4 regions of the Rhizobium sp. NPDC092011 genome follow, and region 2 is predicted to be linked to each of the others. Evidence: predicted binding sites of a transcription regulator. Region 2 holds the regulator's gene; each other region holds the start of a gene.
What was found. Region 2 encodes LexA, which represses DNA repair genes until DNA is damaged. Its sites were predicted from a motif close to TGTTCNNNNTGTGTTCNG; they were not measured.

Region 1 (7,780 bases), on a different contig from region 2:
CAACGTGGCCGATTTTGAATGGCCCGCGAAATCTGCCTCTGCCCTCACGGGAGCGGAGATCATTTCGCTGATCACTTCGAAGAGCTGCTGAACGTAGGTCCGCTCCTCTTCTGTTATGGACGACGGCGGTGCGGGAGCGGGCGGTCGCTCGATCAATGGCTTGCCGAACACGATGTCATGAAAATTGGTCTGAGCATGCTCTTCGAGTATATCCAGGGGTTGCTTCACCTTGACAATCGAGAGGTCTGCCTTCTTTACGAAATCCAGCAACTTGCCTTCAAGCTTGATCTTGGTTTTCTTGGCGATTCCTTCTGCACAATATTCGTCCCAATTCGCGATCAGCTCATCTTTCAACTTCTTGGGATCATCGACTAGGTCCTGCAAGTCACCGGTTACGCCCTTCCGCGTCACAAACCAGTATTCTTTCGGCAGCGTGTATTTTCCGATGGATGCGAAATAGAGTACCTTCCCTATCTCCTCGAACGCGACCCCTTTACCGATTTTGTTGGCGTAGCGCTTGCACTGGTAGAGATGCCAAAATCGGTCGGGAGCCCCGGGCTTACCAAACCAAACGACGATGTCACGTCCTTTGTCCCCCGCCCCTCCACGTTGCTGGACATCGGTCACGCCGGGCAGCTTCTCCTTGAGGTAGCCATGAGCCCATTCGAGAACGAACCGCTCGAAGTCATCGGCGCTGAACAAACCCAAGCGATCTAAGGGTTTCACCGGTAGTCCGTATCCGACGCCGACACCCAGAAGCCTAGCATTCGCGCCGGGCCACTTGGTCGGAATGTCAACGGGCTTGAGTTGGTCTGTCAAAAAAGTCCTCCGGAGAGTATGCTCATTACAGTGCCCGCCCCAACGACACAAGCCAGAGGTGTAGCCCCACCTGTTCGAACTCCCCCACGAAATGGCGTTTCGCTCGGCATAGCCATCTCCGATCAGGAGAGCAGGAACGCCAAACTTTCTAAATGTCAGGATTCGCGGTTTGACCTACAAGCCGACAGATATAGCACTCGAGCCTCAGAAAACAGGCGCTGCATCTGCGGAACCGGCACTCATCTTTTTAGCCAAAGTTCCGAGGTCCTCTCCACCAAGACGCGGTCGGCCGGGAAGACCCGCTTCTGAAATGCCAGCAGGTCATCAAAGCTGCCCTGAAGCCACTGCCGGTATTCGTCGCGATGGAGCAGCACCGGCATACGCTCGTGAACCGGCGCGACCGCCTCGTTGGCATCGGTCACGACGCCGGAATAGACCGGCCCCCACTCATCGCTGACGCGCCAGAGGCCCGCCAAGCGAAGATCGGTTCCTCGCGAACACTGAACCAGGTTCTCGTCATCTTGCCTTTCTTAAGCACGTCATCCCGGCGCCGTGAAGCCTTGGACGGCGGTGTGCCGCTTTGCCATCGATCCCGTGTTCGCAGGACCTCGAACTTTTCGGACGGCGGCGGCTCGCGGTATTGGAACGCAATGACATCCTCGATCGATCCATGAAGCCAACGCTCGTATTCGTCCGGCTTCAGCAGGACCGGCATCCGATCGTTCAGGGGCCTGATCTTCTCGTTCGCCTTCATCGTCATGCCTGCGAAGACGGGTCCGAACTCCGGCGTGTTGCGGCAGAAGCCGGCCCAGGCGACCAGCGGCTGGCGATGAAGCGAGAACCACGTCCTCGTCTTCGACCCTTTGACCCGTCAGGATTGGCAAAGTGTGTTAGCGCTATCAGGCATCGATACTTGGCGTCGACGACAAGCCGATCCCACAGCGGATTGGTGAGGTCGGCAACGAGGCCAATGCGCCCCGGCGGCTCGCCTTTATGGCGCATCTCGCTGGTCTGCCGGGGAAAGCCCCAGGTTGGGGATTTCAGGAGGCGCAGGCCATCCTTTTCGAGCACGATCAGGCCAGGGGTGCCCTCGACGGTCTCGGAAGGAACGCTCGCTACCGAGGAAAGATTGACGCCGAAATGCTCGACGATTTCCTCAATCGGCCGAGATATAGAAAACAGGCGCGACAATTTCGGCCTCCGATCCAGTTTGGTTCCCCAAACTATCATGGGAACATACGAGGAACAATTGTCGGCCCTCGCGACGGCGAACCGCATAAGTTTTTTTGAAGTCGGCAAGCGCGTCGCCTCCGACCTCATGTCAATGATTCGCAAGCAAGAATCCCGCGCGGGCAAAAATGTGAGACAATTTTCCTATTTTCGGGTGGCTTGACTCTTTTTGCCGTGAGGAACAGATACAGAACAAATAGACCTGTACGACATGATGTCGCCTGCCAACACGAACCCGCTGGAGTCCGTGAACGATGAATGCTGCCCGAAACAGGGTGATAACCGAGCTGAGAGAGCGCATCGCCTCGATGGAGAGCCCTGCCTCGCGCAAAGCCGGTGCGTTGCCGTTTCAAGTGGCGGAGGTCGATGCCGCCCTGCCCGGCGGCGGTCTTGCCTACGGCGCGCTTCATGAGGTCTCGGGTGGCGGGGCCGGCGCGGTCGATGGCGCGGCGGCCGCGCTGTTCGCCGCCGGCATCGCGGCTCGAACGACGGGACCGATTGTCTGGTGCCTGACACGGCCGGACCTGTTTTTTCCGGCGCTGGCTCAGGTGGGACTGCATCCCGACCGCGTCTATTTCGTCGAGAGCGACAAGGAGGAAGATGTCCTGGCCAATGCCGAGGAGGCGCTTGCCTATGGCGGGCTCGGCGCCGTCGTCGCCGAGCTGGTGCGTCTGCCGATGGTGGCGAGCCGGCGGCTGCAGCTTGCCGCCGAAAAGACCGGGGCGATGGCGCTGGTTGTCCGGCGCTGGCGGCGGCCGACGGAGGCATCGGACTACGGCCAGCCGACCGCCTCGACCACACGATGGCGGGTGAGCGTACTTCCATCCGAGGAGTTACCGGTCCCTTGCGTCGGACGGCCGAACTGGCTTGTGGAAATTATGCGCGTGAAAGCGGGCGAGTGCGCTGAGTTTATCGTTGGAGCCTGTGATGCCTCGGGTCGTATCGATCTATCTACCGGACCTGCCCACCGACAGGATCAGGCGGGCCGATCCTTCGCTGCCGGCTGAGCAGCCCATCGCCGTCATCGCGCGCAGCGGTTCCCGGCGCTGGGTGGCCGCGGCCGACGCCGCCGCGCGGAAGGTCGGCGTGACGGTCGGGATGCCGGCGGCAAAAGCGCAGGCGCTGTTTCGCGATCTTATGCTGATCGATGCCGATCCGGCGGCCGACGCCGCTGCATTGGAACGCATCACGCTCTGGGCGCTGACGCAATATTCGCCGATCGTCGCGATGGATGCGCCAGACGGGATCGTGATGGACACCGAAGGCGCCGACCATCTGCAGGGCGGCGAGCAGCTCATGTTGACCGCGACCGCCAACCGGTTCCGGGGCAAATCCCTGACGGCCCGCGTCGCCATCGCCGACACCTGGGGCGCGGCGCATGCCTGCGCCCGTGTCATCGCCCGCGAAACCGTCATCGTGCCGCCGGGCGAAACGGCGCGCGCGGTCGAGCGTCTTCCAATTTCCCTGCTGCGCCTGCCCGAGCAAATCGTCGGCGATCTCAGAACTCTTGGCTTCCGAACGATCGGCCAGCTTTCCGCGACGCCGCGCGCGCCCCTCGCCCTCCGCTTCGGGCCGGAAATCGGCCGTCGGCTCGATCAGATGTATGGGCGCATGGCCGAGCCCATCGATCCCATCCGCACCCCGGATATTGTCGAGGTCAGCAAGGCCTTCGCCGAGCCCATCGGCGCGGCCGAGACCATCAACCGCTATGTCGCCGGCCTGGTGACGCAGCTCGTCGAAAAGCTGCAGCGCCGGGGGCACGGCGTTCGCCGCACCGACCTCATCGTCGAAAAGGTCGACGGCACACGACAGGCCATTCGCGCCGGCACGGCCAAGCCCTCGCGCGACGTCACATGGCTCACCAAGCTGTTTCGAGATAGGACGGAGAAGATCGAGCCCGGCTTCGGCATCGAGCGGCTGACGCTGGTCGCCGTCATGACCGAGCCGCTGGAAGAAGTTCAGAGGGCGTCCTCGCTGGTCGAAGACCAGATGACGGACGTCGTCCCCCTCATCGACGTCTTCGCCAATCGCGGCCAGCGGGTCTATCGCGTGATGCCGGTGGCAAGCGACGTTCCGGAGCGCAGCGTGCGGCGGATCGATCCTGCGGCGGTCGCCGCCGGCGCGACGTGGACCCAGCATTGGCCGCGGCCGGTCCGCCTGCTTTCCCGGCCGGAGCTGATCGAGGTGATCGCGCTCATGCCCGACCACCCTCCCGTATCCGTCACCTGGCGGGGCAAGCGCCGGCGCGTCAAGCGCGCCGACGGCCCGGAGCGTATATTCGGGGAATGGTGGACACGCGACGCGGAATATGAGGCGGTGCGCGACTATTTCGTCGTCGAGGACGAAACCGGCGAGCGCCTGTGGATCTTCCGCAGCGGCGACGGCGTCGATCCGGCGACCGGCTCGCATCGCTGGTTCGTGCATGGGATTTTCGCATGAGCTACGCCGAGCTTCAGGTGACCACCCATTTCTCGTTTCTGCGCGGGGCATCGTCGGCGCACGAGCTATTCCAGACGGCCAAGGCGCTCGGCATCTCGGCGCTCGGCGTGGTCGACCGCAATTCGCTCGCCGGCATCGTCCGGGCGCTGGAAGCGTCACGCGAGATGAAGATCCGGCTGGTCGTCGGCTGTCGGCTCGACCTTCAGGGCGGCATGTCGATCCTCGTCTATCCGACCGATCGCGCCGCCTATTCCCGGCTGACCCGGCTACTGACGCTCGGCAAATCTAGAGGCGGCAAGGCTAATTGCATCCTGCACCTCGATGACGTCGCCCAGTATGCGGAAGGGCTGATCGGCGTTCTCGTCCCAGATCTGGCGGACGAGACCTGCGCGGTGCAGCTCCGCAAGATGGCGGAGATTTTCGGGGGCCGCGCCTATATGGCTCTGACCTTGCGCCGCCGGCCGCGCGACCAGTTGCGGCTGCACAATCTGTCGAACCTCGCCACCCGCGTCGGGGTCCGCCCGGTGGTGACGAACGACGTGCTGTTTCATGATCCGGAGCGCCGCCAGCTGCAGGATGTCGTCAGCTGCATCCGGACCAACACCACCATCGACGATGTCGGCTTCGAACGCGAGCGCCATGCCGACCGCTATCTGAAACCGCCGGAGGAAATGGAACGGCTCTTTCCCCGATACAGGGAAGCGCTGGCGCGGACGATGGAGATCGTCGCGCGTTGCAAGTTCAGCCTCGAAGAGCTGACCTATCAGTATCCCGAGGAGGCTATCGTTCCCGGCAAGGACGCGCAGGCTTCGCTCGAGCATTATGTCTGGCAATGCGTTCCCGACCGATATCCGGAGGGCCTGCCGCCCAAGACGCTGCAGATCGTCCGGCACGAACTCGACCTGATCAAGGCGATGAAGTACGCGCCCTATTTCCTGACGGTGTTCTCCATCGTGCGGTTCGCGCGCTCGCAAGGCATCCTTTGCCAGGGGCGCGGATCGGCCGCCAATTCCGCCGTATGCTATATTCTCGGCATCACCTCCATCGATCCCGAGACCAACGACCTGCTGTTCGAGCGGTTTGTTTCTCGCGAGCGCGACGAGCCGCCGGACATCGATGTGGATTTTGAACATGCCAGGCGCGAAGAGGTCATCCAGTGGATTTACAAAACCTACGGGCATGACAAGGCGGCCCTGTGCGCGACCGTCACCCGTTACCGCGCCAAAGGCGCCATCCGGGATGTGGGCAAGGCGCTCGGCTTGCCGGAGGACGTGATCAAGGCGCTGTCGTCGGGCATGTGGTCGTGGTCGGAAGAAGTCAGCGATCGCAACGTCCGCGAACTCAACCTAAACCCGGAGGATCGGCGTCTCGTCCTGACGCTGAAGCTTGCCCAACAGCTGATGGGGGCGCCTCGCCATCTCGGTCAGCATCCCGGCGGCTTCGTCTTGACCAACGACCGCCTCGACGATCTCGTTCCCATCGAGCCGGCGACGATGAAGGATCGGCGGATTGTCGAATGGGACAAGGACGACGTCGAGGCGCTCAAGATCATGAAGGTCGATGTGCTCGCCCTCGGCATGTTGACCTGCATGAGCAAAGCCTTCGACCTGATCCGCGAGCACAAGGGCCGCGATCTCGATCTGGCGAAGATCGAGCCGGAGGACGCGCGGACCTATGAGATGATCCGTCGGGCCGACACGCTGGGCACCTTCCAGATCGAGAGCCGCGCGCAGATGTCGATGCTGCCCCGCATGAAACCCAGGACATTTTACGATCTCGTCATTCAGGTGGCTATCGTGCGGCCGGGTCCAATCCAGGGGGATATGGTCCATCCGTATCTCAGGCGGCGCGAAGGCAAGGAACAGCCGGAATATCCGACGCCGGAGCTCGAGGCGGTGCTGAGCAAGACGCTCGGCGTGCCGCTGTTTCAGGAATCCGCGATGCGGGTGGCAATGGTCTGCGCCGGATTTTCGGGGGGAGAGGCGGACCAGCTCCGGAAAAGCATGGCGACCTTCAAGTTCACTGGCGGCGTCTCGCGTTTCAAGGACAAGCTTGTGAACGGAATGATCGACAACGGCTATTCGGCGGAATTCGCCGACAAGACCTTCGGCCAGCTCGAAGGTTTTGGATCCTATGGTTTCCCCGAGTCGCACGCCGCGTCATTCGCATTGATCGCCTATGCGAGCAGCTTCATCAAATGCCACTATCCGGATGCTTTCTGCGCCGCCCTCTTGAATTCCCAGCCCATGGGTTTTTACGCTCCCGCCCAGATCGTTGGCGATTGCCGCCGGCATGGTGTCGAGGTGCGTCCGGTCTGCATCAACCGCTCCCGCTGGGACTGCACGCTCGAGCCGGTCGGGGATGGCGAGCGGCACGCCGTGCGTCTTGGAATGCGCATGGTGCGCGGGCTGGCGACCGCCGATGCCGCCAAAATCACTGCGGCGCGCGCCGACCAGCCGTTCGACAGCGTCGACGATATGTGGCGTCGCTCCGGCGTGCCGGCCGCTTCGCTCGTGGAGCTCGCCGAGGCCGACGCCTTTCTGCCTTCCCTTGGGCTTGAACGGCGCGACGCGATCTGGGCAATCAAGGCCCTGCGCGACGAGCCCCTCCCCCTCTTTGCCGCCGCGGCCGAGCGCGAAGCGCGCACCATTGCCGAGCAGCAGGAGCCGGATGTCGAATTGCGCCAGATGACCGAGGGCCACAATGTCATCGAGGACTACAGCCACACGGGATTGACGCTGCGCGAGCACCCCCTTTCCTTCCTCCGCCGAGATCTTGCCGAGCGGCGCATTGTGACCTGCCAGGAGGCGATGGCGGCGCGAGACGGGCGATGGCTGATGACCGCCGGCCTGGTGCTGGTCCGGCAAAAGCCGGGCAGCGCCAAGGGGGTGATGTTCATCACCATCGAGGACGAGACCGGCCCCGCGAATGTCGTGGTGTGGCCAAAGTTGTTCGAGCGGCGCCGGCGCGTCGTGCTCGGCTCATCCATGATGGCGATCAACGGCAGGATTCAGCGCGAAGGCGAGGTCGTGCATCTCATCGCCCAGCAGCTGTTCGATCTCTCCGTCGATCTGTCGAGCCTGTCGGAGCGCGATACCGAATTTCGGCTACCGGCCGGGCGCGGCGACGAGTTCGCCCATGGTGGCGGGCCGGACCCGCGCGATCGCCAGGCGCCGGCCGTGCGCCCACGCGACATGTTCGTAAAAGACTTGCATATCGATACGCTGAAGGTGAAAGCCCGGAATTTTCACTAGCCATGGCCAACAACAAGGAAGCGAGCAATGTTGGCGGC
Region 2 (7,780 bases):
TAGCCCCGATTTCACCCATCGCGTCGCCAAGCGCGTGCGCAAGGCTCTGCCCAATCTGCCCGTTGTCAACTATGTCTGCCCCAGTGTCTGGGCGTGGAAGGAGTACCGCGCGCAGAAGATGCTCGCCTATGTCGATCATGTTCTGGCCGTGCTGCCGTTCGAGCCGGAAGCAATGCAGCGACTGGGCGGCCCGGCGACGACCTATGTCGGCCATCGACTGACTGCCGACGCAGATCTGTTGGAGACACGCAGCCGACGCGCAATACGCGATGCGAATGCAGGAAGTGGCCCGAAAACCGTGCTTCTGTTGCCCGGCTCTCGGGGCTCCGAGATCCGGCAGCTTCTGCCGGTTTTTGAGCGGGCTACCGAAGAGCTTAGCCGGAGAAACGATAAGGTCCGCTATCTGCTGCCGACCGTGCCGAAACAAGAAGCTCTGGTGCGGTCGCTGCTTGAAAGCTGGAGCACCAAGCCGGAAATTCTTGTCGGCCAGCGTGCAAAGTGGGAGGCATTCGCTTTGGCGGATGCCGCGATGGCTGCGTCGGGGACGGTGATTCTGGAACTAGGCCTGGCGGGCGTTCCTGTCGTCTCGACGTACAAGACGGAGTGGCTCGCCAGGTTCGTGATGGCGCGCATCAAGGTTTGGACGGCGGCTCTACCCAATCTCATTGCCGACTACGCCGTCCTGCCCGAGCTCATCAATGACGTCTTGCGGCCCGGCTTGCTTGCCCGATACATGGAGCGCCTCTCGACGGACACTCCCGAGCTGGCGGCGATGCTGGCCGGTTACGATCTGGTCTGGCAGCGTATGCAAACGGAGGAGCCGCCCGGCGACAAGGCGGCCGCAATCGTCCTCGAAGTTTTATCCAACAAAAAAGCCGGTCATTTCTGACCGGCTTTTTTAATGTCATTTCCGAAACTTAGCGCTTGGAAACCGGAACATACTCGCGCAGCGGCGCGCCGGTGTAGAGCTGGCGCGGACGACCGATGCGCTGATGCGGATCCTCGATCATTTCGTTCCACTGAGCGATCCAGCCGACGGTGCGGGCGAGAGCGAACAGCACGGTGAACATGGTCGTGGGGAAGCCGAGAGCCTTCAGCGTGATGCCGGAGTAGAAGTCGACGTTCGGGTAGAGCTTCTTCTCGATGAAGTATTCATCGGTCAGTGCGATACGCTCCAGCTCGATCGCGATGTCGAGCAACGGATCGTCCTTGATGCCGAGTTCGCCGAGAACTTCGTGCGCCGTCTTCTGCATGATCTTGGCGCGCGGGTCGTAATTCTTGTAAACGCGGTGACCGAAGCCCATCAGACGGAACGGATCGTTCTTGTCCTTGGCGCGGGCGATGAATTCCGGAATGCGGTCGACGGTGCCGATTTCGCTGAGCATGTTGAGCGCAGCTTCGTTGGCGCCACCATGGGCAGGACCCCAGAGGCAGGCGATGCCCGCAGCGATACAGGCGAACGGATTGGCGCCAGACGAACCCGCCAGACGAACCGTCGAGGTCGATGCATTCTGCTCGTGGTCGGCATGCAGGATGAAGATGCGGTCCATGGCGCGCGCCAGCACCGGATTGACCACATACTCTTCGCAAGGAACGGCAAAGCACATGCGCAGGAAGTTCGATGCGTAGTCGAGATCGTTCTTCGGATAAACGAACGGCTGACCGATATGGTACTTGTAGGCCATGGCGGCGAGCGTCGGCATCTTGGCGATCATGCGCAGGCTAGCGACCATGCGCTGATGCGGATCCGTGATGTCGGTCGAGTCGTGGTAGAAGGCCGAAAGGGCGCCGACACAGCCGCACATGACGGCCATCGGATGCGCGTCGCGGCGGAAACCGGTGAAGAAGCGCGACATCTGCTCATGCACCATGGTGTGGTGTACGACGCGATGATCGAAGTCCTTCTTCTGCGCGGCGGTCGGCAGTTCGCCGTAAAGGAGCAGGTAGCAGACTTCGAGGAAATCGCCGTGTTCGGCCAGCTGGTCGATCGGATAGCCGCGATGCAGCAGAACGCCTTCGTCGCCATCAATATAGGTGATGCTGGACTCGCACGACGCGGTCGAGGTGAAACCAGGATCGTAGGTGAAAGTGGAGGTGTTCTTATAAAGGGCACCAATATCAATGACACTTGGGCCGATGGTTCCGGTTTTGACCGGCAGGTCTACCGTCTTCTCACCCCAAGTTAGTTTCGCGCTTTGTTCCGTCATGCTGATCCTCCAAGATTTGGCGGGATTGACGCCATAAAAAGCGCCAAAAGGTTAAGCGACTACCGACTAGCTATATGATCCAGAGCCTAATGCCAAGTTATCCTAGTGCCAAATTGTGCATCGCAGTATCAACTTTTGGGCACTGCACTAGGCGCATGGGTCATACCACGCACCGCGGATAGATCTATTTCGTCGCAAACATGCCGATTTTGGTTGAAATCACCTAGCGGTGACGGCAAAAATCGCGCGAAAGCTGTGGTTTCGCGCGGGGCAGGCGGTGAATGCCTAATTTGGAGGCACCGGAGCAGCAAGAGGATGGCCGGGACCTTGTTCTGCCTTCGCGGCAACGCCATGCCATTGCCACAATCATCCCGCGCATCAATGCTGGACAACGGGAGCGCACGCAAGATCAGGCATCCCTGGCGGCGCGGATTTATCTCGCCCTCAACCATATGCGAGCCGTTGTTGGACGGCTTGTCGAAGAAGAGGCGGTGCATGGCCGCGCCATTCTCCTCACTCCGATCTATATGGGTGTCGGAGCGATTTTCTGGTTTAGAGTGGATAGCGATCCACCTCCGCAGACGGTTTTAACCGCATGTCTGCTTCTCACAGGCGGTTTTCTTTTCAAGCCGGAGGCGGGCCGGCTGCTGCGGCATCTGCTTTTCGCCGGCATGCTCATGAGTCTCGGCATGGCGCTTGCGCAGTGGGAAAGCTGGCGTGCCTCGACAGTCATGCTCGATTCGGCCGTAACGACGACCGTTACCGGTCGGGTCGAAAGGCGAGAGACCTATGACAATGGACGCTGGCGTTACGTCGTCAAGATCGACGCGACGGAGAAACCGTCTATTCACAGGCCGCCGGAGCGGGTCACCATCTTCGTGCGCAAACAGGCAGAGCCATTCACCCTTGGGGATCGCATTCAGGTCAGAGCCCGACTGACGCCACCGGCTGGGCCAGCTCTGCCGCGCCTCAACGATTTCGCGTTCAGTTCCTACTTCAATGGCATCGGCGCGAATGGCTTTGCCTATGGCACTCCGACACTATTATCTCCGTCTGGTGATGAAGCCGAAAGCTCGTTGCTGGACAGAGCGGACATCTGGCTCGCCGGCCTTCGCAACAGCATAGGCGACAGGATCAGAAGGACTTTGCCTGGTGACACGGGCGCCTTCGCGGCAGCACTTGTCACCGATGAGAGACGGGCGCTCTTGGACGAGGCGACGGAGGCGCTGAGAACGGCAGGTCTGACGCATATCATTGCCATTTCCGGCCTGAACATGGCCCTCTCTGCCGGCATCTTTTACATCGGCTTGCGTTATCTGTTCAGCCTGTTTCCAGGCTTGGCGCAGGCATGGCCGACCAAGAAGATTGCCGCATTCGGCGCATTGGTCACGGTAACGGCCTACTACCTCATATCCGGCTTCGGCGTATCGGCCGAACGAGCCTTCATCATGATGGCGATCATGCTGGTCGCAGTTCTCTTCGACCGGCCATCGATCAGCCTTCGAAACGTGGCACTCTCGGCGATCGTCATCCTTGTTCTATCGCCGTCGCAAGTGCTCGGGCCAAGTTTCCAGATGTCCTACGCCGCGACACTGGCGCTGGTGTCCGGTTATACGCTCTGGAAACGGCGGCAGCATCGCGAAAACATAATTTCAAGGTCGAGATTGCTGAGCCCGGTGCTGTTCGTTTCGCGCTTCTTCGGCGGCATAGTGTCGACATCCTTCATCGGTGGTGCGTCAACCGCCATTTTTTCCATAGAGCATTTTCACCGTTTGGCGACATACGGGCTGGCCGCAAATCTTGCCGCGATGCCGATCGTCTCTTTCATCGTCATGCCGTTTGGCATGGCCGCGATGCTGCTGATGCCTTTCGGCCTCGATGGGCCGCTCTGGAAAGTCACCGGAGAGGGACTGGAGATCGTCATTCTTGTCGCGAAGACGGTCGCTGGTTGGGGTGGCGATATTACCTTCGGGCGGCAACCGGCTTGGTTGATGCCGACTTTCATCGCCGGCTTTCTGGCCATGAGTGTGTTGCGAACCAAGCTGCGCCATCTTGGCTTTCTGCTGTTGCTCCTCACGGTCGGGGTAGCAGCACTTGGTTCCGGCGTACCCAAGCCTGATTTGATGATCTCCGAGGATGGCGTTTTGGTCGCGCTAAGGCAGGACGACATACTGGCAACAAATCGGGAAAGGCCGCAGGCTTTCATTTTCGAGCAATGGCAGAAAGCGATGGTTGCGGCCGACCACCAGCCACCGACCGTTCTTCCGGCCGATAGCCGGCTTCCTCAGGTCACCAAGAAGGAACGCCGCCGCCGGCTGAATGCCGACGAACAGAAAGCGGTTCGCAATGCAATGGAGGAGGCTCTCGATCGGACGATGCAGGGAAGTTTCGCGTGCCAGAAAGGTGCGTGGTGCGTGGCGATGCTTGAGAATGGCACCATATTGGTGACCATCGAAAACGCTGCCTATTTGCCGCCGGCCTGCGACACGGCGAATATCGTCGTGACGCCTATACGCCTGCGTCTCGACCGGTGTCGTTCGGGTGCTTTGCTCTATACCGGCGCCACACTGCGGCGAACCGGATCGGTGGAGATGGATCTGAGTGGCGATAAGCCGATCGTGTCTACTGCGTTCGAAAATCCACAGCGCCCCTGGACGCGGCATCGAACCTATGATTGGCGCACAGGTACATTCGGTGCGCCAATCGAGCCGAAGTCACCGGTTAGTGATAGCGGCGAATAAGCCCGACGAGCTTGCCCTGTACCTTGACGCGATCCGGGCCGAAGATGCGCGTCTCATAGGCCGGGTTAGCCGCCTCAAGGGCAATGGAGGCACCCTTCCGGCGGAAGCGCTTCAAAGTTGCCTCTTCGTCGTCGACGAGAGCAACCACGATGTCGCCCGGGTTGGCGGTTGTCGAATTGCGGATGATGACGGTGTCGCCATCGAATATTCCGGCATCGATCATCGAATCGCCTCGGACTTCCAAGGCATAGTGGTCACCTGCGCCAAGCATGTCGGCGGGAACGGTAATATCGTGGGTGTTGTTCTGGATAGCCGAGATCGGCACGCCAGCTGCGATACGACCCATTACAGGTACAGACACCGAACTGCTGTGATCGTCATTCGCCACTTTCGGCGGCGGAGGCGGAGCGACCGGCTGAGGTTTACCAAGGCTGCCTTCAATAACGCTCGGCGAGAAGCCGCGGCGCTGCTGCAGGCTGGGATTATAGGCATCCGGCAGCTTGATGACTTCGAGAGCTCTGGCTCTATTTGGCAACCTGCGGATGAAACCGCGTTCTTCCAACGCGGTAATCAGACGATGGATGCCGGATTTGGATGCCAGATCCAATGCATCCTTCATCTCGTCGAAAGATGGCGGAACGCCAGACTCTTTCATGCGTTCGTGAATGAAGAGAAGCAGTTCCTGCTGCTTGCGCGTCAACATCGTTTTGGAACCCCAGAATCAAGAAATAGTCGTGAAACAAATCCAGAACGGACACTATATGTTCCATATGTGTTCCGCAAGTACTTAAATTTCGGTAAAGTCGCGCTCGATCAATTAAAGAATTATCATTCTCGAATGGATCCATCGGCAGACCCGCGGGACGGTGCGCAATCGAGCTCATTGATAAATATGGAAGAATAGAACGAATCTGCTTTTCAACCGCGGCTTTCTAAGCTGTCTGTGCGCGGTTCCCGTAGGGGCGATATCGGACAGGGTGAGCCGGCTACGGAGGAGAATCAGCAGTCACGTTTACGAGATCGCTGTCCGAGTGTGCTGCGCTTTTGGCGAGCCTTTCGTTGCCGTCTTGAAATAGCCGATGGATGGGCGCAAATCTGCTCCGTTCGGAAATAGGAGAAGCCATGACTTCGTCGCCGCATCCGCTGGATCATCTCGTTCTGCCGACCGTCAACATTGCTCTGGCGCGCGAACGCCTCGGCAAACTCGGCTTCACGGTTGCTCCAGATGCACGCCATCCTTTCGGCACCGAGAATGCCTGCGTCTTCTTCTCCGACAAGACCTACCTGGAGCCTCTGGGCGTGGCCTCGCAGGAGCAATGCGAAGCGAGCATCGCTGACGGCAACGTCTTTGTCGCACGCGATCAGGCCTATCGGTTTCGCGTCGGGGACGATGGTTTTTCGGCAGTGGTCTTCGGCACGGATGACGCGGTTGCTGATGATGAGCGGCTGCGGGGTGCCACAATCTCGGCGGGGCCGATGCTTGATTTTTCGCGACCCATGAAGATGCCGGATGGAACGGAAACGACGGCCGGTTTTCGCCTCGCTTTTGCTGCAGATTTGCGTGCGCCGGATTTTCTGGCGTTCTGCTGTCAGCGCATCAATCCGTTAGCGGCCGACCGCACCATGCTCGAACGCCATGAAAACGGCGTCACCGGCATTGCGCGGGTGGCCATGTCGACGAACAGACCGGCTGCATTCCGGAGCTTTTTCGAGGATGTTCTCGACAGGCCCAGAATATCGGAGCATTCCTTCGGCCTGACGATTAAGGCCGCCAATGCCGATCTGGAGCTTTTAACGCCGGAAGGCATCGAGGCGTTTTACGATTTGCGCGTGAGTGACCATGATCCGGGTCTGCGGGCGCGGGCAATCCTTTTCAAAACGCGCGATCTTTCCGTGACATCGTCGCATTTCGCTGCTAACGGCGTCACATACACGCGAAAGAACAATCGTATTTTGGCGCGGCTGGCACCCGAACAGGGCGCGTTGTTCGCCTTCGAGGAGATAGCATGAGCACGAATTCCGAAGTGATTGTCGGTGAGGGAGCCTCCAAGGTCCTGTTCTCAAACACCGCCAAGCTCTCGCTGATTGCCGGCCCCTGCCAGATGGAAAGCCGCGACCATGCCTTCATGATCGCAGGCGTTCTGAAGGAACTTTGCGACAAGCTCGGCCTCGGCCTCGTCTATAAATCCTCCTACGACAAGGCGAACCGCACCTCGCTCTCCGGCAAGCGCGGTATCGGCCTTGAAAAGTCCATGGAAGTGTTCGCCGATCTGAAAAAGGAATACGGGTTTCCTGTTCTGACTGATATCCACACCGAAGAGCAATGCTCCGTCGTCGCCAAGACGGTCGATATCCTGCAGATTCCGGCCTTCCTGTCGCGCCAGACCGATCTCCTCGTCGCCGCTGCCAAGACCGGCCGTGTCATCAACGTCAAGAAGGGCCAGTTTCTGGCGCCGTGGGACATGAAGAACGTTCTTGCCAAGCTCAACGACAGCGGCAATCCGAACATTCTCCTTTGCGAGCGCGGCGCCTCCTTCGGCTACAACACGCTCGTCTCCGACATGCGCTCTCTACCGATCATGGCGGCGATGGGTGCGCCTGTCATCTTTGACGCCACCCATTCCGTGCAGCAGCCCGGAGGGCAGGGTGGCTCCAGCGGAGGCGATCGCCGATTCGTCGAGACGCTGGCGCGTGCGGCCGTGGCTGTCGGTGTAGCCGGCGTCTTCCTCGAAACGCACGAGGATCCGGACAATGCGCCGTCAGATGGCCCGAACATGGTCTATCTGAAGGATATGCCGCGGCTTCTCGAGAAGTTGCTGGCCTTCGACGCCA
Region 3 (7,780 bases), on a different contig from region 2:
AGTTCATGATGAAGGATGCTTATTCCTTCGATCTCACGCAGGAAGACGCCGTTCATTCCTATAACAAGATGTTTGCGGCCTATCTGCGCACCTTCAACCGTCTCGGCCTGAGGGCCATCCCGATGCGCGCCGATACCGGCCCGATCGGCGGCAATCTGAGCCACGAATTCATCATTCTCGCCGATACCGGCGAGTCCGAAGTTTTCTGCCACAAGGATTTCGTCAATTTCGACATTCCGGGCGAAGACACGAATTTCGATGACGTTGCGGGTCTGAAGGGCATCTTCGACAAGTGGACGTCTGTCTATGCCGCTACTTCGGAAATGCATGACGAAGCCGCTTTCAATGCCATTCCGGAAGGCGAGCGCCTGTCCGCTCGTGGTATCGAGGTTGGCCACATCTTCTATTTCGGCACGAAATACTCCGAGCCTATGGGCGCGAAAGTGCAGGGGCCCGACGGCAAGGAGCATGCTGTCCACATGGGATCTTACGGTATCGGTCCGACCCGCCTTGTTCCCGCCATCATCGAAGCATCGCATGACGAGAACGGAATCATCTGGCCGGATTCGGTCGCGCCGTTCGATGTCGTGGTGATCAACATGAAGGCCGGCGATCAGGCTTGTGACGATGCTTGCGAAACGATCTATGCCGCGCTGTCGAAAGCCGGCAAGGACGTATTGTTCGACGATCGTGACGAGCGCGCCGGAACGAAATTCGCCACGGCTGATCTGATCGGCGTTCCCGTGCAGATCATCGTCGGCCCGCGTTCGATCGCAGGCGGCGAAGTGGAACTGAAGGACCGCAAGACCGGCGCTCGCGAAACGATGACGGTCGAAGCGGCAATCAAGCGGTTGGCAGGCTGATAGCCTGTAGATAGGATGGAAGGCGAATGGCGGTGAGCGCGGCAGTGGAACAGCAGGAAAATTCGTTCAAGGCCAGCCCATCGTCTCGCCCGTTTTCCGGTTTCGAACGACTTGTGGCCTGGCGTTATCTGCGCTCCAGGCGCAAGGAAGCGTCGATTTCGGTCATCGCCGGCTTCTCGCTGGTCGGCATCATGCTCGGCGTTGCGGCGCTGATCATCGTCATGGCCGTCATGAACGGTTTTCGTGCTGAACTCTTCAAGCAGATCCTGGGCTTCAACGGGCATGTCGTCGTGCAGCCGATCGATTCGCCGCTGAACGATTATGCCGAGCTGGCTAAGAAGTTTGCCGCAGTTCCCGGCGTCACCATGGTTCTGCCGCTGGTCGAGGGTGAAACGCTCGCGTCCGGGCGCGGCGGTTCCGGCACCGGTGCCTTGGTGCGCGGCATCCGTGCCGAAGATCTGACCAAGTTGAAAACGGTTTCCGATCACATCGTTGCCGGCGACATGGTCGGCTTTGCATCGGGGCAGGGCGTAATGGTCGGCAGCCGGCTTGCGCGCCAGCTGGGCCTGACGGTTGGCGACCAGATCACGTTGACGGCGCCCGACGGCGACGTCACGCCCTTCGGTGTCAATCCGCGCGTGAAAGCCTACACGATTTCCGGTCTCTTCGAAGTCGGCATGTCGGAATATGATTCTTCCGTCGTCTTCATGCCCCTCGAGGAAGCCCAGCTCTTTTTCAACGCTCAGGGCGTCGTCGCGAAGATCGAGCTTTTCGTCAGCAACCCCGATGACGTCGATGATCTCCGGCCGAAGATCGAGGCTGCCGCCGGCCGGCAGATATTCCTTACGGACTGGCGGCAGGTGAACGAGACCTTCTTCTCGGCATTGCAGGTTGAGCGCAATACGATGTTCATGATCCTGACGCTGATCGTTCTGGTGGCGGCGCTGAACATCATCTCCGGTCTGATCATGCTGGTGAAGGATAAGGGTAGCGATATCGCCATCCTTCGCACGATGGGCGCGACGTCGGGTTCGATCATGCGCATCTTCTTCATGACGGGAGCCGCCATCGGCGTGGTCGGAACTCTTGCCGGCGTCCTGCTGGGTGTTCTCGTCTGCCTTAACATCGAATCCATCCGCCAGTTCTTTTCCTGGATTTCGGGCACGGTGATATTCAATCCGGAGGTCTATTTCCTCAGCAAGCTGCCGGCCAAGATGAATATGAGTGAAACCATCTCCGTCGTCGTGATGGCTCTGACCCTGTCTTTCCTTGCCACGATCTTTCCGGCCTGGCGTGCCTCGCGGCTCGATCCGGTGCAGGCGTTGCGCTACGAATAAGGAATCCACATTTGATCAAACGCAACGTCGTTCTCCAGCTCTCTGGCGTGGAGCGTCATTACGGGCAGGGCGATACGCAGCTGTCGATCCTGAAGAATGCCAATTTTGCCCTGCATAGCGGCGAGATGGTGGCTCTGGTCGCTCCATCAGGTACGGGCAAGTCGACACTTCTGCATGTGGCCGGTTTGCTGGAACATCCGGATGGTGGCGAAGTGCTGATCAACGGTCAGGCATGTGAAAGCCTGTCCGATGACAAGCGTACGGCAGTTCGTCGCAGCGAAATCGGTTTCGTGTATCAGTTCCATCATCTGTTGCCCGAATTCTCGGCCCTCGAAAACATCATGATGCCGCAACTGATCTCCGGCCTCTCGCGCAAGGATGCGAGTGTTCGTGCTGCCCAGCTCCTCGATTACATGCGCATCGGCCATCGCGGTGACCATCGCCCCGCCGAACTCTCCGGCGGCGAACAGCAACGCGTTGCGATTGCCCGCGCCGTTGCCAATGCGCCTCTGGTGCTGCTGGCCGACGAGCCGACGGGCAATCTCGATCCTGCGACGGCTCATTACGTCTTCGATGCACTCGAAGCCCTGGTGCGCCAGTCCGGCCTCGCTGCGCTGATCGCCACGCACAACCACGAGCTTGCTGCTCGTATGGATCGCCGCGTGACGCTGAGTGAAGGCAAGGTGGTGGAAGTTTGATCGTCCGCTACGGAACTATCAGGCCGCCGCGATAGTCAAGCTCATACGCTTTACACCCATCCACCATGATGGCCTCGTGGCCGATAAAGTGGTCGCATCCGCCGCTACTGCGATCGACGTAACGGCCAAAGGAATGCTCGAATTGGTAATCGCCGAGGAAACGCTTTTCATCGAGATAAAGCCGTAGCAAGGCTGCCTTGATGACCATGCCGGCTCTATGCCCATCGATGAGGCCCGGTTCCACAATATGGCCGAAATAGTTCATGGCCCAAATCGGTTCGTCGTCATGCCAGACCACCTCTTGTCCGCAAAAATCCGTACCGCCGAAATAGCTGTCGAGATAGCGCCACCGACCGCTTGCATAGCCGATATCATGCGAGCCGCTTCGGCAGGACGGCAGCCTCTCCCCATCGCCGACATAGGTCTCGGCCTTGGCGGTCACAATGAAATCGTTCAGCTCGGCAAGATCCGGCATGACCCTCTCCAATTTTGGTGAGTGGTCAAGATGCCACCGGTCGTTAGATTTGTAAAGAACAAAAAGAGAACATAAGCGATTACTTGCCGTTATCGCACGCGTTCTGACCGAAATCGTCCTGCCAGTCCTGGATGGTGACGTTCCGGGCTTCCGCCTTCCGGTTCTTGCCGTCTTTCGTCACCTTGCCGGTCAGCACGTTATAGTCGCAGCTGTGGCTTTCCTCGGGATTGAGCGTGTCATGGGATTCGTAGGTATAGCCTGCGACAACGAAGCTGTTATTGCGATAGGCGAGCGTTAATGTCTGCGTCCAGCGATCGCGCCCGATACTGTCGTTCTGTGAGACGATGGAGATGGAACCATTCGGCAATGCCGAGATCGACGGTTCCTGTCCGACGATGCCGCCGGGCTCCACGCTGCCCCATATCTTGTGCGGTACGCTTGCGACCAGTTTTAGCAACGAGTGTTCGTCATCGCGCAGATAGATATAGATGCCGATCGGGTTGTCGGCGTCATCGCCCGCAGGTGGGGCCGTCAGAAGCGCGAGATCCGGCTTGCCGTCCTTGTTCCAGTCGCCGATCGCCGCATCGATGATGCGGCCCGGCGGGCTGGCGTCCTCCGCATGAGCAGTACTTGCAGCCGTAAGAAGAATGAGCGCGCAGGCAAGTGACTTCATCGTGTTCTCTCCGTTTGTCCCTGCATAAAGCCGGGTTGTTGAGGCGTCTATCGGCGGGCGGAAAAGCGGAGAATGAAATTTATTGATGCATCTATTGACTCTCGAACAAAAATAGAACAAATAAGAAACATAACGAGTAAGGAGCGCGTAAATGACCGATATCATTCGAGACGTTGCAGCATTCACCTCCATCGTGATGTTCGTTGCCAGCTTTTCTCTCATCATGATGGCGATGTGAGTTTTATCTCTGTATGCACATGCTGCTTCCGTATTTAGCGGGAGCAACTTCTGGACTTTGTCTTCCGCAATGTCGAAAATACCGCCGATTCATCTTAGCATGCGGAAGGGTACGAAATGGCGGATACGGGTAGCAGCGGTGTAGAGGTTGCGCCGATCGATGGCCTGCCGGAATTCGTCCACCTTCGTGTTCATTCGGCCTATTCTTTGCTGGAAGGCGCCCTGCCGCTCAAGAAGGTGTTGGCAAAGGCGGCCGCCGACAAGCAGCCCGCGATCGCCATTACCGATACCAACAATCTGTTTGTCGCCCTGGAATTCTCGCAGAAGGCGATGGACGAGGGTTTGCAGCCGATCATCGGCTGCCAGGTGTCGATCGACATGGAGGATGGTGGCGAGGGCGAGAAGCGTGGGCCGCAGCAGGCTCTTGCCAAGCTTCCTTCCATCGTCCTGCTCGCCGCAACCGAACAGGGTTATGAACGCCTCGTCGATCTGGTCAGTCGCGCCTATCTAGGCGGCGAAGGCAATAGTGCCGTTCACGTCACGACGTCCTGGCTGGAAGAGATCGGTACAGAGGGCATGATCGCTCTTACCGGCTCCCTGGGCGGACCGGTCGATATGGCTTTGAAAGACGGGCATGCCCCGCAAGCGCTCTCCAGGCTTCTGACGCTCAAGCGACTGTTCGGCGACAGGCTCTATGTCGAATTGCAGCGCCATGGCACCTATGACCGGCGCCACGAACACAAGATGCTTAACCTGGCTTATGAGCATGAGCTTCCGCTGGTCGCCACCAACGAAGCCTTTTTCCCGACGCGCGACGACTATGATGCACATGATGCGCTGATGGCGGTCGCCCATAACGCCATCGTCTCCGACGACACGCGTTTCCGCCTGACACCCGATCACTACCTCAAGAGCAGGGCCGATATGGCCAAGCTCTTTGCCAATCTACCTGAAGCGCTGGAAAACTCCGTCGAGATCGCCCGGCGCTGCTCCTTCGTTCTGAAGACCCGCAAGCCGATCCTGCCGCGCTTCACCGGCGCGACGGATGATGCCGAGGAGGCGGAACGCGCCGAGTCGGCGGAACTGCGTGCTCAGGCGGTTGAAGGTCTGGACCAACGCCTGGCTTCGCTCGGCATGGCGCCTGGTTACGAGGAAAAGGAATATCGCGACCGGCTGGAATTCGAACTCAGCGTCATCGAGCGCATGAAATTCCCCGGCTACTTCCTGATCGTTGCCGACTTCATCAAGTGGGCGAAACGACATGATATCCCGGTCGGCCCGGGCCGCGGCTCGGGTGCGGGCTCGCTGGTCGCCTATGCTTTGACGATCACCGATGTCGATCCTCTGCGTTTCTCGCTGCTGTTCGAGCGCTTCCTCAATCCGGAGCGCGTCTCGATGCCGGACTTCGACATCGACTTCTGTCAGGATCGCCGCGAAGAGGTGATCCGATACGTGCAGGCCAAATATGGCCGCGAGCAGGTCGCCCAGATCATCACTTTCGGTTCGCTTCAGGCGCGCGCCGCTCTTCGCGACGTTGGCCGCGTGCTGGAAATGCCCTACGGCCAGGTCGACAAGATCTGCAAGCTGGTGCCGAACAATCCCGCCAATCCGACGCCGCTCAGCAAGGCGATCGAGGAGGAACCGCGTCTGCAGGAGGAGGCGGACAAGGAGCCGGTAGTCGCCCGCCTTCTCGATATCGCTCAGAAGATCGAGGGTCTCTACCGCCACGCCTCGACGCACGCGGCCGGTATCGTTATCGGCGATCGTCCGCTGTCGAAGCTGGTGCCGATGTATCGCGATCCGCGCTCCGACATGCCGGTCACCCAATTCAACATGAAATGGGTGGAGCAGGCCGGCCTCGTGAAGTTCGACTTCCTCGGCCTGAAGACGCTGACGGTGTTGAAAACGGCCGTCGATTTCGTCGCCAAGCGTGGCATCTCGATCGATCTCGCCAGCATCCCGCTCGACGACACGCCGAGTTATGAGATGCTTTCGCGCGGCGAAACGGTCGGCGTGTTCCAGGTGGAAAGTGCCGGCATGCGCAAGGCACTCATCGGTATGCGCCCCGACTGCATCGAGGACATCATCGCGCTCGTGGCGCTCTATCGTCCCGGTCCGATGGAAAACATCCCGGTCTACAATGCCCGCAAGCATGGCGAGGAGGAGATCGAATCGATCCACCCGAAGATCGACTACCTGCTGAAAGAGACGCAGGGCGTTATCGTCTACCAGGAACAGGTGATGCAGGTCGCCCAGGTTCTCTCGGGTTATTCGCTCGGCGAAGCCGACCTTCTACGCCGCGCCATGGGTAAGAAGATCAAGGCGGAGATGGACCAGCAGCGCGAGCGCTTCGTCGATGGCGCCGTCAAGAACGGCGTGTCAAAGGGGCAGTCCGACGTTATCTTCGATCTGCTCGCCAAGTTCGCCAACTACGGCTTCAACAAGTCGCACGCGGCGGCCTACGCCATCGTCTCCTACCAGACCGCCTATATGAAGGCGCATTTCCCGGTGGAGTTCCTGGCAGCGTCGATGACGCTCGATATGGCGAACACCGAAAAGGTCAACGATTTCCGCCAGGATGCCAAGCGCCTCGGAATCGAGGTCATCGCACCTTCGGTCCAGACGTCGTTCCGTCATTTCCAGACCGGTGAAAACCGCATTTATTACGCACTGGCCGCCATCAAGGGTGTCGGCGAATCCGCGGTCGAACACATCGTCGAAGTGCGGGGCGATCAGCCGTTTGCCGGCATCGAGGATTTCTGCCTGCGCATCGATCCAAAGCAGATCAATCGCCGCGTTCTCGAAAGCCTGATCTGCGCCGGCGCCTTCGATTGCTTCGAGATCGACCGCGCCCAACTGATCGCCGGCTTGGATCGCATCATGGGCTATGCGCAGGTGGCGCAGGAAAACAAGCGCAGCGGCCAGCACGATATGTTCGGAAGCGCTGCCTCCGGGCCTGAGAAGATCTCGTTCCCTCCCTATACCCCATGGCTCGCCTCGGAGCGCCTGCTGCGCGAATTCCAGGTGCTCGGCTTTTATCTGACCGCCCATCCGCTCGACACATACAAGAGCGTGCTCGACAAGATGCGCGTGCAGCCCTTTGCCGATTTCTCGGCGGCGGTGAAGCGCGGCGCCGGCAACGGCCGCTTGGCCGGCACGGTGATCTCCAAGCAGGAGCGCAAGACCCGCACCGGCAACAAGATGGGCATCTTTGTCTTCTCGGACGCTTCCGGCCAGTTCGAAGCCGTGCTCTTCTCCGAAGTGCTCAATCAGTATCGCGACGTCCTGGAAGTCGGCAAATCCTTCGTGATCACCGCTCAGGCGGACGAGCGGCCGGAAGGCATCAGCCTGCGTCTGCAGACGGCACAGTCTTTGGAGGAGAAATCGCTGCAGATGCAGAAGGCGCTGCGCGTCTACATCCGCGATGCAGGGCCGCTAAAGGCGGTCGCCGCTCATCTGAACGCCAAGGGCGATGGCCTGGTCTCCTTCATCGTTAT
Region 4 (7,780 bases), on a different contig from region 2:
TGATTGCGCGCGCCGCGATCCTCATGGTCCTTCCAGCGTATGGCTAGGTCATGCTCTTCGTCGCGATCGAGATAGGGAGCAGCCATCGCGACTTTTATCATACGCCGATCTGCAGACATATTCGTCATATGCATCTCCTGGGTTCGGCCTCAAATCGTCTCTATGCCGCGGTCGACGAAAAGGGCAGCAGCCATCGTTTCCGAACATTGCCGTTCGGATGAAAATCAATTGAATGAAATGCGAAATTGGAGACCGATCTCCGGCGGCGCCGGGCGATCGATGACTAGTCTAGTTCGATCTCATCGAACGGGTCTGACGATTGAAGCATCTTCAGGTCGCCGGGGAGCTTCGAATGAAAACGCATAGGCCGGTCCTCGTGAACGTTCATGAAGCGGTCTGCCTGGAAACACTCCTACCGGAGTGCCCCCACACCAACCGCCAACACGAGGCTATAACGCGGTAGACCAAAAAAGGTTCCAAAGAAAAAACCCGGCACGAAGGCCGGGTTTTTAAAAGCGGTATGTGTTGTCTCAGCCTTATGCGGCTTCGTCCTGGGAATCGTCTTCCTCGATGACCTTGCCACGCTTCGGACCCTTGTTGAGGTTTGTCTCGACAAGGCGAACGGCTTCCGTTTCCGACATCTTGTTGACGGCGGCAATTTCGCGCGCCATGCGATCAAGCGCAGCTTCATAGAGCTGACGTTCGGAATAGGACTGTTCCGGCTGGTTCTCTGCGCGATAGAGGTCGCGAACCACTTCCGCGATCGAGATCAGATCGCCGGAATTGATCTTGGCATCATATTCCTGGGCGCGGCGCGACCACATGGTGCGCTTCACGCGGGCCTTGCCCTGCACGACCTTCAATGCACGCTCGACGAAATCCGTCTCGGAAAGCTTGCGCATGCCGATGCTCATGGCCTTGGCCACCGGCACCTTAAGACGCATCTTGTCTTTCTCGAAATCGATTACGAACAGCTCGAGCTTCATACCCGCGACTTCCTGCTCTTCGATCGCAGTGATCGTACCGACACCGTGGGCCGGATAAACGATCGCTTCGCCAGTCTTGAAGCCATGGCGTGCTGCTGAAGGTTTTTTCTGCTGGGTCGTCATTCTTTTCAAAAACTCCCTGTTACGCGCCCGGATTAAGGGCCGGGGCCGGGTCAGTCAGGCCCGGATGAGACGGAAGTACCGTCAAGGACTTCATCCTGGTCCAGCCAGACTCATGCAAACACTAACCCATCCATCGCGACCCCAGACCCGACACACAAAACGTTGATATGGCAGGGAAACCGCGTACGGATTGGTTATTTGCTTTCGTGATGGTTTTGGGCATGCGAAATGCCGCTGTGGATCAGTATGAGCAAGCTATCACAAAAATCTGAGGAAATCAATAATTTGCTTCACGCGCGCCAAAATGGCCACGTTGACCACCATGCGGCTCAGCCGTGGTGATTCGCTCCGTGCAATATCGACTACACCTTTATGGGCGGCCTGTCACCGCCCCCGATCAATCGCCGGCGCCGGGGTTCGTCGAGAAATATTTCTCGAACTTGCCCTGCTCGCCATCCATCTCCTTGGCCTCCGGCAGCGCATCGCGCTTGACGGTGATATTTGGCCAGATGGATGCGTATTCGGCATTGATCTTCAGCCACTTGTCGAGACCCGGCTCCGTATCGGGCTTGATCGCCTCGGCAGGACATTCCGGCTCGCAGACGCCGCAATCGATGCATTCGTCAGGATGGATGACGAGGAAATTCTCCCCCTCGTAGAAGCAGTCTACGGGGCAGACTTCTACGCAATCGGTATACTTGCAGCGGATGCAATTGTCGGTCACGACATATGTCATGAAGCACTCCAGGAATGTCTCTAGCTTCCGCGGTTGCGCAACCTGGAACGTCGCACCCTTCCACGGAGCCGAACGAGCAGACGAATGCGCATTGCGCAAACTCGCCGTCCAGCTGGTTACCGGCAGGTTGATCGTGAGGTATCGACTTTATCAGCCAATTTCAAGGACAAACAATCTTCAAAACCGCCAGTGGCAGACAGAGTTTTCTAATCATCATCCGAGATCAGACGATCGATCGCACGCCGATCGCGCTTTGTCGGCCTGCCGCTACCCGGCGCCCGCTGAGCCTGCTCGAAGGGGGTGAGGTGTTTTGTCTCACTTGGGGGTGGCGTCAGGTCTTCGTAAAGCAGCCTGGCTTCCTCGAAAGGCCCCCTGCGCTCGCCGGGCGCCCGCACGACGAGGATGATGTCGCGGCGCTCGAGAGAAAGTTCTATCCGGTCGCCGACCTTGAGGTTGTGGCTGGGCTGCACGACGCGCTCGCCATTCACCTGCACATTGCCGTTCTGCACATAGACTTGCGCCAGCGACCGGGATTTCACCATACGGGCAAAGAAGAGCCATTTGTCGATGCGCTGACGCGAACCGGAAAATGGCTGCTTCTCGTCCTTCATGGCTTATTTCTTCATTTGCTCCTTGAGGGCAGCGAGCTTTGCGAACGGAGAATCCGGATCGATCGGCTTTTCCTTGCGCGGCGGCTTGGCTTCGAAGCGCAAAGGCTGCGATGCGCCGCGATTATTGCGATCATTCCGGTTGTTGCGGTCGTTCCGATCGCCCCGCTCCTGCCGGTCGTTGCGCTCGCCACGGCCACCCTGCTGCTGCGGACGTCCGCCCTCGCGATTGTTGCCGCGCGGACCCTTGTCTCCACTGCGGGCTTCGCGCCCGTCGCGGCGATCCCGGCCTTCGCGATTGCCTTCGCCGCTTGCCTGCTCGCCGCCACCGCGACGATTGCCCTGTTGGCCGCGGCCTTCGCCCTGCTGGCCGCGACGATCGCCGTGACCCCGGCCGCCTTGGCGCTGCTGCTGATCGCTGCGTCCGCCAAGACGCCAAAGCAGAACCGGCTTCGGCTCCACGGGCTCGGCAGCAACGGCGTCGGTTGCGGTCGCTTCCACAGCTTCGGTAACGTCCGTTACCACGGGCTCCTCAGCGGGCGCGGCTTCTTGCGCAACGGCTTCGGTTTCCTTAGCCGGCTCGTCGCCTGCCGCGTCAGCATCGTCGTGATCGGTCCTTTCCGCAACGGCTTCGGCAGCGGGTGCCGGCGCCGCGCTGGCATCCTGCTGAGCGAGGAAGGCCGAAGCCTCCTCCGGCTTCACGGAATCGGCGCGATAGCCGAGACCCTTGAGGATTTCTTCCATATCTTCAAGCGTTGCGCCGAGGATCGAGAGCATCGCCGTCGTCGTGGTGAAGCGGCGGCCGTCATAAGCACCTTCGGGGCGCGAAGCCTGACCGGGCTTCCACTGCAGCAGCGGGCGGATCAGATCCGCCAGGCGCTCGAGAATATCGATGCGCACCGCGCGCTTGCCGAGGAACCGGAAGCCCGCGAGCTTGTAGAACATGCGCTCGTAGCTCGGATCGGTGACAACAGACGTGCGGCCAGCCGCCAATACCGGGATCAGATCGCCATAGCCCGGCTTGTCCAGACCATCGTTCTTCAATGCCCAGAGCAGCGTGATGAGCTCAGCCGGAGCCGGCTTCAGCAGCGCGGGCACGAAAATATGATAGGCGCCGAAGCGAACGCCATAACGGCGCATGGAAGCGCGACCATCCTGATCCAGCGACTTCACCTCTTCGGTAACGTCGCGGCGGAACAGAACGCCGAGATTTTCCACCAGCTGGAAGGCCAGCCCCTTGGCAAGGCCTTGCAGATCCTCGGCGCGCGACAAATCGTCGAGCGGCTTCAGGATCGTGCTGATGTGATGATTCACAAAACGCTCGATACGAGCGGCAACATGATCACGCGCATTGCCCGTCAATTGCTCGTCGGCGAGCAGGATGACGCGCGGCCGCATGATATGATCGCTACCCGACAGGCGCGCCACGGGGTCGCCGAGCCAACGCACCAGGCCATCGGCACTGATCGCAAGATCTCCATTGCCGGCCGCATGCATGCGGGCGGCACGCGCCTCGAATTCCAGCGCGAGCGCCTTCAGCGAGGCAGCCTGGACAGCCTTGGCGTCCGGCCCCTCGGTTCCCGAGATAGGCGTGAACCGGAATCCGGTCAACTGTCCCACATGATGTCCCTCAACGAAGACATCCCCATTCACACTGATTTCAGCTTCCAGCATCGCATTCTCTCTCAGGCGCTTCATGAGCACAGATGTCCTGCGATCAACAAAGCGTTTCGTCAACCTCTCATGTAACGCGTCGGACAATCGATCTTCGATTTCCCGCGTCTTTTCTTGCCAGTGTGTCGGATCGGCAAGCCAGCCGGGCCGATTCGACACATAGGTCCAAGTCCTTATCTGCGCGATTCGCGCCGAAAGCGTGTCGATCTCACCATCCGTCCGATCGGCGCGATGCACCTGTTCAGCGAGGAAATCCTCTTTCACCGTGCCATAGCGCACAAGATCGGAAAAGAGGGTAGCAATGAGATCTGCATGCTGGGCAGGCGTAATGCGCCGGTAGTCCGGAAGCGCACAGGCTTCCCATAATTTTTCAACCCGGGCCGGGTTGTTGGCAAGATCGACAATCTCCAGATCGCGTGACAGATATTCCAACGCCTGCTGGTCTACCGCAGGCAGCGCCCGCGTCAAGCCCTGCACGCGTGGCGCGTCTTCCAGACTGCTGCGCAACGCGGGAATCGAGGAGAAATCGAAATCCTTGGTGCGCCATTGCAACACCTTCACCGTATCAAACTCGTGCCCTTCGATCCGGCGTACCAGCTCGTCATCGAAAGGATCGACCTGGCCCGTCACACCGAAAGTGCCGTCCTTGAGGTGACGACCGGCACGGCCGGCGATCTGGCCGAGCTCGCCCGGATTGAGATTGCGGAACTGATAGCCGTCGAATTTGCGATCCTGAGCGAAGGCGACATGATCGACGTCGAGGTTCAGGCCCATGCCGATTGCATCGGTCGCCACCAGATATTCCACGTCGCCGGCCTGATAGAGCGCGACCTGGGCATTGCGGGTACGTGGGCTGAGTGCCCCGAGCACGACGGCGGCGCCACCGCGCTGACGGCGGATGAGTTCGGCGATCGCATAAACTTCGTCGGCGGAAAAGGCGACGATCGCGGTGCGCTGTGGCAGGCGCGTGATCTTCTTCTGGCCGGCATAGAAAAGATGCGAAAGCCGTGGCCGCTCAAGGACGGTGATCCCGGGCAGGAGCTGCTCGAGGATAGGCCGCATCGTGCCGGCGCCGAGCAGCAACGTCTCGTCCCGGCCGCGCAGATGCAGAATGCGGTCCGTGAAGATGTGGCCACGTTCGAGGTCACCCGCCAACTGCACCTCGTCGATGGCGACGAAGGCGGCGCGCGTCTCGCGCGGCATGGCCTCCACCGTGCACACCGAATAGCGCGCGTTGGGCGGCGATATCTTTTCTTCACCCGTCACCAGCGCGACGTGCTGCGCCCCGACCTTCTCGACCACACGCGTATAGACCTCGCGCGCCAGCAGCCGCAGCGGCAGGCCGATAACGCCGCTGCCGTGCGCCACCATACGCTCGATGGCATAATGGGTCTTGCCGGTATTGGTCGGTCCGAGCACCGCGGTTACGCCGCGTCCGCTCAGGATCATAGGCTGCGAATTTTTAGTCATTGGTCCATGCATGGGCGAGAAACTACCGTCTTCCGATCAGCAAGCTCCTCTTGGAAGAAAGGAAGAGATGACGACCATATGTGACAAAGGCAAGACCTGAATGAAAAAACAACAGCCGCAACAATCGATTTCACAATGAGTCGCCTCAACCAAAAGCTACATTATCGATACAGCCCATACGAGTCTTGAAGATTCCGGAACAGCCTGAGAACGAATCGGAGACGAATCGCTGACTCAATCACGTTCCCTATTCGTTCACTACTATATGTGGATTTCAATTCATAGAGTCCCACCAGATACTGAATCACAATTTCCCCACCTTCATTCTGGCACGGCGAGTCTCGCAACACGTCCGAAGTCGCCTGCTATCCCGATGCACTTTTGGTTAATCATTTGTAAAATATCGATATTTTCACGAATTCGACCGCCCGGTTAAGATTCGGGCCAAAGCCTGAACGAATCAGCGACGAATCGGCGATTCCAACCGATTCCTCCTTTGTTCTCCACAATATGTGGTGTCTCCCTGCCGAAATCGCACAGGACTCTGAAGGGTTGAAGCCGTGATTCGCACCGAATCCTGGATTGCGATTAACCTTTCAGCGAGCGCAAATATAAAAATCAATTGATACAATCATAAGATGTGCGCATTAACACTTCGATCAAAGCCGGAACGAATCGGCGACGAATCATTGTTTCACCCGCGTATTTCATTTGTTCACGGCTATATATGGTAGCCCCGGATTGATGATATCGCGACATGGAGAATTGCGATCGGCGGTAGGCCGCTCGTAAAGGCGCCGTCGTTAACGATTGAAACGCCCGAACGCTACTTTGCGGCGACTATGGGCGGCACCTATCGGCTGATGCCTCGCCTTTGTTCCCACCCCCGCCTGGGAGCAGAGCCCTGGTCCTGGCGGCTTCGATGTTAACCAAAGCCCAAATGCAGAACGAATCATCGACGAATCGCTGACGTCGCCGTTTTCCCGTTTCGTTCACCACAACCCATTGTATTTTAACTATATTATAACCATAGAGCCAGTTCGCACATCTCGGCCATCACAGCCTATCTGAGGCCGCCCGTTAATATTTTGCTGACCATGGAAACAGTCCGCAGTGAGGATTTTTATTTCTCAGCCGGAACAATTTTCGAGGAAATAAGTTTCTACAGCAGAAATACAGGGAACTCCGGCCGCACTTCCTACGAGTGGATATGGCGGAGACGCTGAGGCATATCGCTAGGTGGCTTAGGCCCCGGGGGACTATTTCCAGCGACGGACATAGAGGAGACATATCATGCTTGGTACGGTATTGCTCATAATACTGATTCTGCTGCTGGTTGGCGCACTTCCTAGCTGGGGTTACAGCCGCGCTTGGGGGTACGGCCCGTCGGGTGGTCTCGGGCTTGTTCTCGTCATTGTCCTTATTCTGCTATTGATGGGGCGGATCTGATCCGCAGATCATTGTTGAAAACCTCGAAACACCAGGGAGCTAACATCATGAAGAAGATCATCGTCGCGATCGCCCTCGTCGGCGCACTGGCGTCGTGCACGTCAACCGAAAAAGGCACGGCCATCGGCGCAGGTACGGGCGCGCTGATCGGCGGCGTTGCCACGCATAGCTGGGGCGGCGCAGCCGTCGGCGCTGTCGCAGGTGGCCTCGTCGGCAACCTCATCGGACAGTCCGAAGATCGTCGCGGCTACTGCATCTATCGCGACCGCTACGGCCGCCGTTACGAAGCTCGTTGCCGCTAACAGCATCGTCACATGACCAACCGCCTGATCGGTCGGTCATGTGATCTTCAGGCTCCCCGCACGCCGGATGCTTGAGACTGAAGTTGCTGAGACAATTCTCTTCCCGCACCGATAGGCTGCGGGGAGAAAGCAGTGTTTTGAGAAGGAACGGCATCATGGCCGCAATTATCGCAAGCATTGCAGCACTGGTATTCGTCGGCACGACCTTCTACGCGCTCGGCAGCGCGGCAAGGGCCCGCGACAAGGAAAAGCGCCGTCCGGCGCTCGAAGCTGTTGTATTGGAATTCAAGCCGCGGGACCGGCGTTCGGCCAACTCAGGCCGGGGATGATTGCCGGGCTAACCCGGCAATCCCGAAGATATAGAGATCACCTTAAGAGAAGAACTGTCCGCCATTGGCGCTGATGGTCGATCCTGTGATGAAGCCGGCATCG

Region 1: a site for LexA is predicted at 2,050-2,067, ahead of ACIQJ2_RS31475 (ImuA family protein). Genes of this name have one in related genera too.
Region 3: a site for LexA is predicted at 4,148-4,165, ahead of dnaE (DNA polymerase III subunit alpha). Genes of this name have one in related genera too.
Region 4: a site for LexA is predicted at 5,839-5,856, ahead of ACIQJ2_RS20190 (helicase-related protein). Genes of this name have one in related genera too.

Annotation. Positions count from the first base shown of each region.
Region 1 covers NZ_JBIVSO010000013.1:84,225-92,004, reverse strand. Annotated here, with positions in the region: gene ACIQJ2_RS31495 (ABC-three component system protein) at 1-819, opposite strand, end outside; gene ACIQJ2_RS31490 (SOS response-associated peptidase family protein) at 1,059-1,295, opposite strand; gene ACIQJ2_RS31485 (SOS response-associated peptidase family protein) at 1,238-1,639, opposite strand; gene ACIQJ2_RS31480 (hypothetical protein) at 1,576-2,010, opposite strand; gene ACIQJ2_RS31475 (ImuA family protein) at 2,304-3,056, shown strand; gene ACIQJ2_RS31470 (DNA polymerase Y family protein) at 2,977-4,488, shown strand; gene ACIQJ2_RS31465 (error-prone DNA polymerase) at 4,485-7,742, shown strand.
Region 2 covers NZ_JBIVSO010000002.1:1,237,348-1,245,127, reverse strand. Annotated here, with positions in the region: gene lpxB (lipid-A-disaccharide synthase) at 1-889, shown strand, start outside; gene gltA (citrate synthase) at 918-2,207, opposite strand; gene ACIQJ2_RS14400 (ComEC/Rec2 family competence protein) at 2,489-4,948, shown strand; gene lexA (transcriptional repressor LexA) at 4,929-5,651, opposite strand; gene ACIQJ2_RS14390 (VOC family protein) at 6,071-6,958, shown strand; gene kdsA (3-deoxy-8-phosphooctulonate synthase) at 6,955-7,780, shown strand, end outside.
Region 3 covers NZ_JBIVSO010000014.1:69,552-77,331, forward strand. Annotated here, with positions in the region: gene proS (proline--tRNA ligase) at 1-863, shown strand, start outside; gene ACIQJ2_RS31995 (lipoprotein-releasing ABC transporter permease subunit) at 890-2,200, shown strand; gene ACIQJ2_RS32000 (ABC transporter ATP-binding protein) at 2,215-2,898, shown strand; gene ACIQJ2_RS32005 (DUF5680 domain-containing protein) at 2,906-3,373, opposite strand; gene ACIQJ2_RS32010 (hypothetical protein) at 3,453-4,046, opposite strand; gene dnaE (DNA polymerase III subunit alpha) at 4,401-7,780, shown strand, end outside.
Region 4 covers NZ_JBIVSO010000004.1:401,166-408,945, forward strand. Annotated here, with positions in the region: gene ACIQJ2_RS20170 (RNA polymerase factor sigma-32) at 1-128, opposite strand, end outside; gene ACIQJ2_RS20175 (CarD family transcriptional regulator) at 537-1,109, opposite strand; gene fdxA (ferredoxin FdxA) at 1,507-1,845, opposite strand; gene ACIQJ2_RS20185 (RNA-binding S4 domain-containing protein) at 2,052-2,456, opposite strand; gene ACIQJ2_RS20190 (helicase-related protein) at 2,460-5,597, opposite strand; gene ACIQJ2_RS20195 (DUF3309 family protein) at 6,891-7,046, shown strand; gene ACIQJ2_RS20200 (YMGG-like glycine zipper-containing protein) at 7,091-7,348, shown strand; gene ACIQJ2_RS20205 (hypothetical protein) at 7,504-7,677, shown strand; gene phbB (acetoacetyl-CoA reductase) at 7,720-7,780, opposite strand, start outside.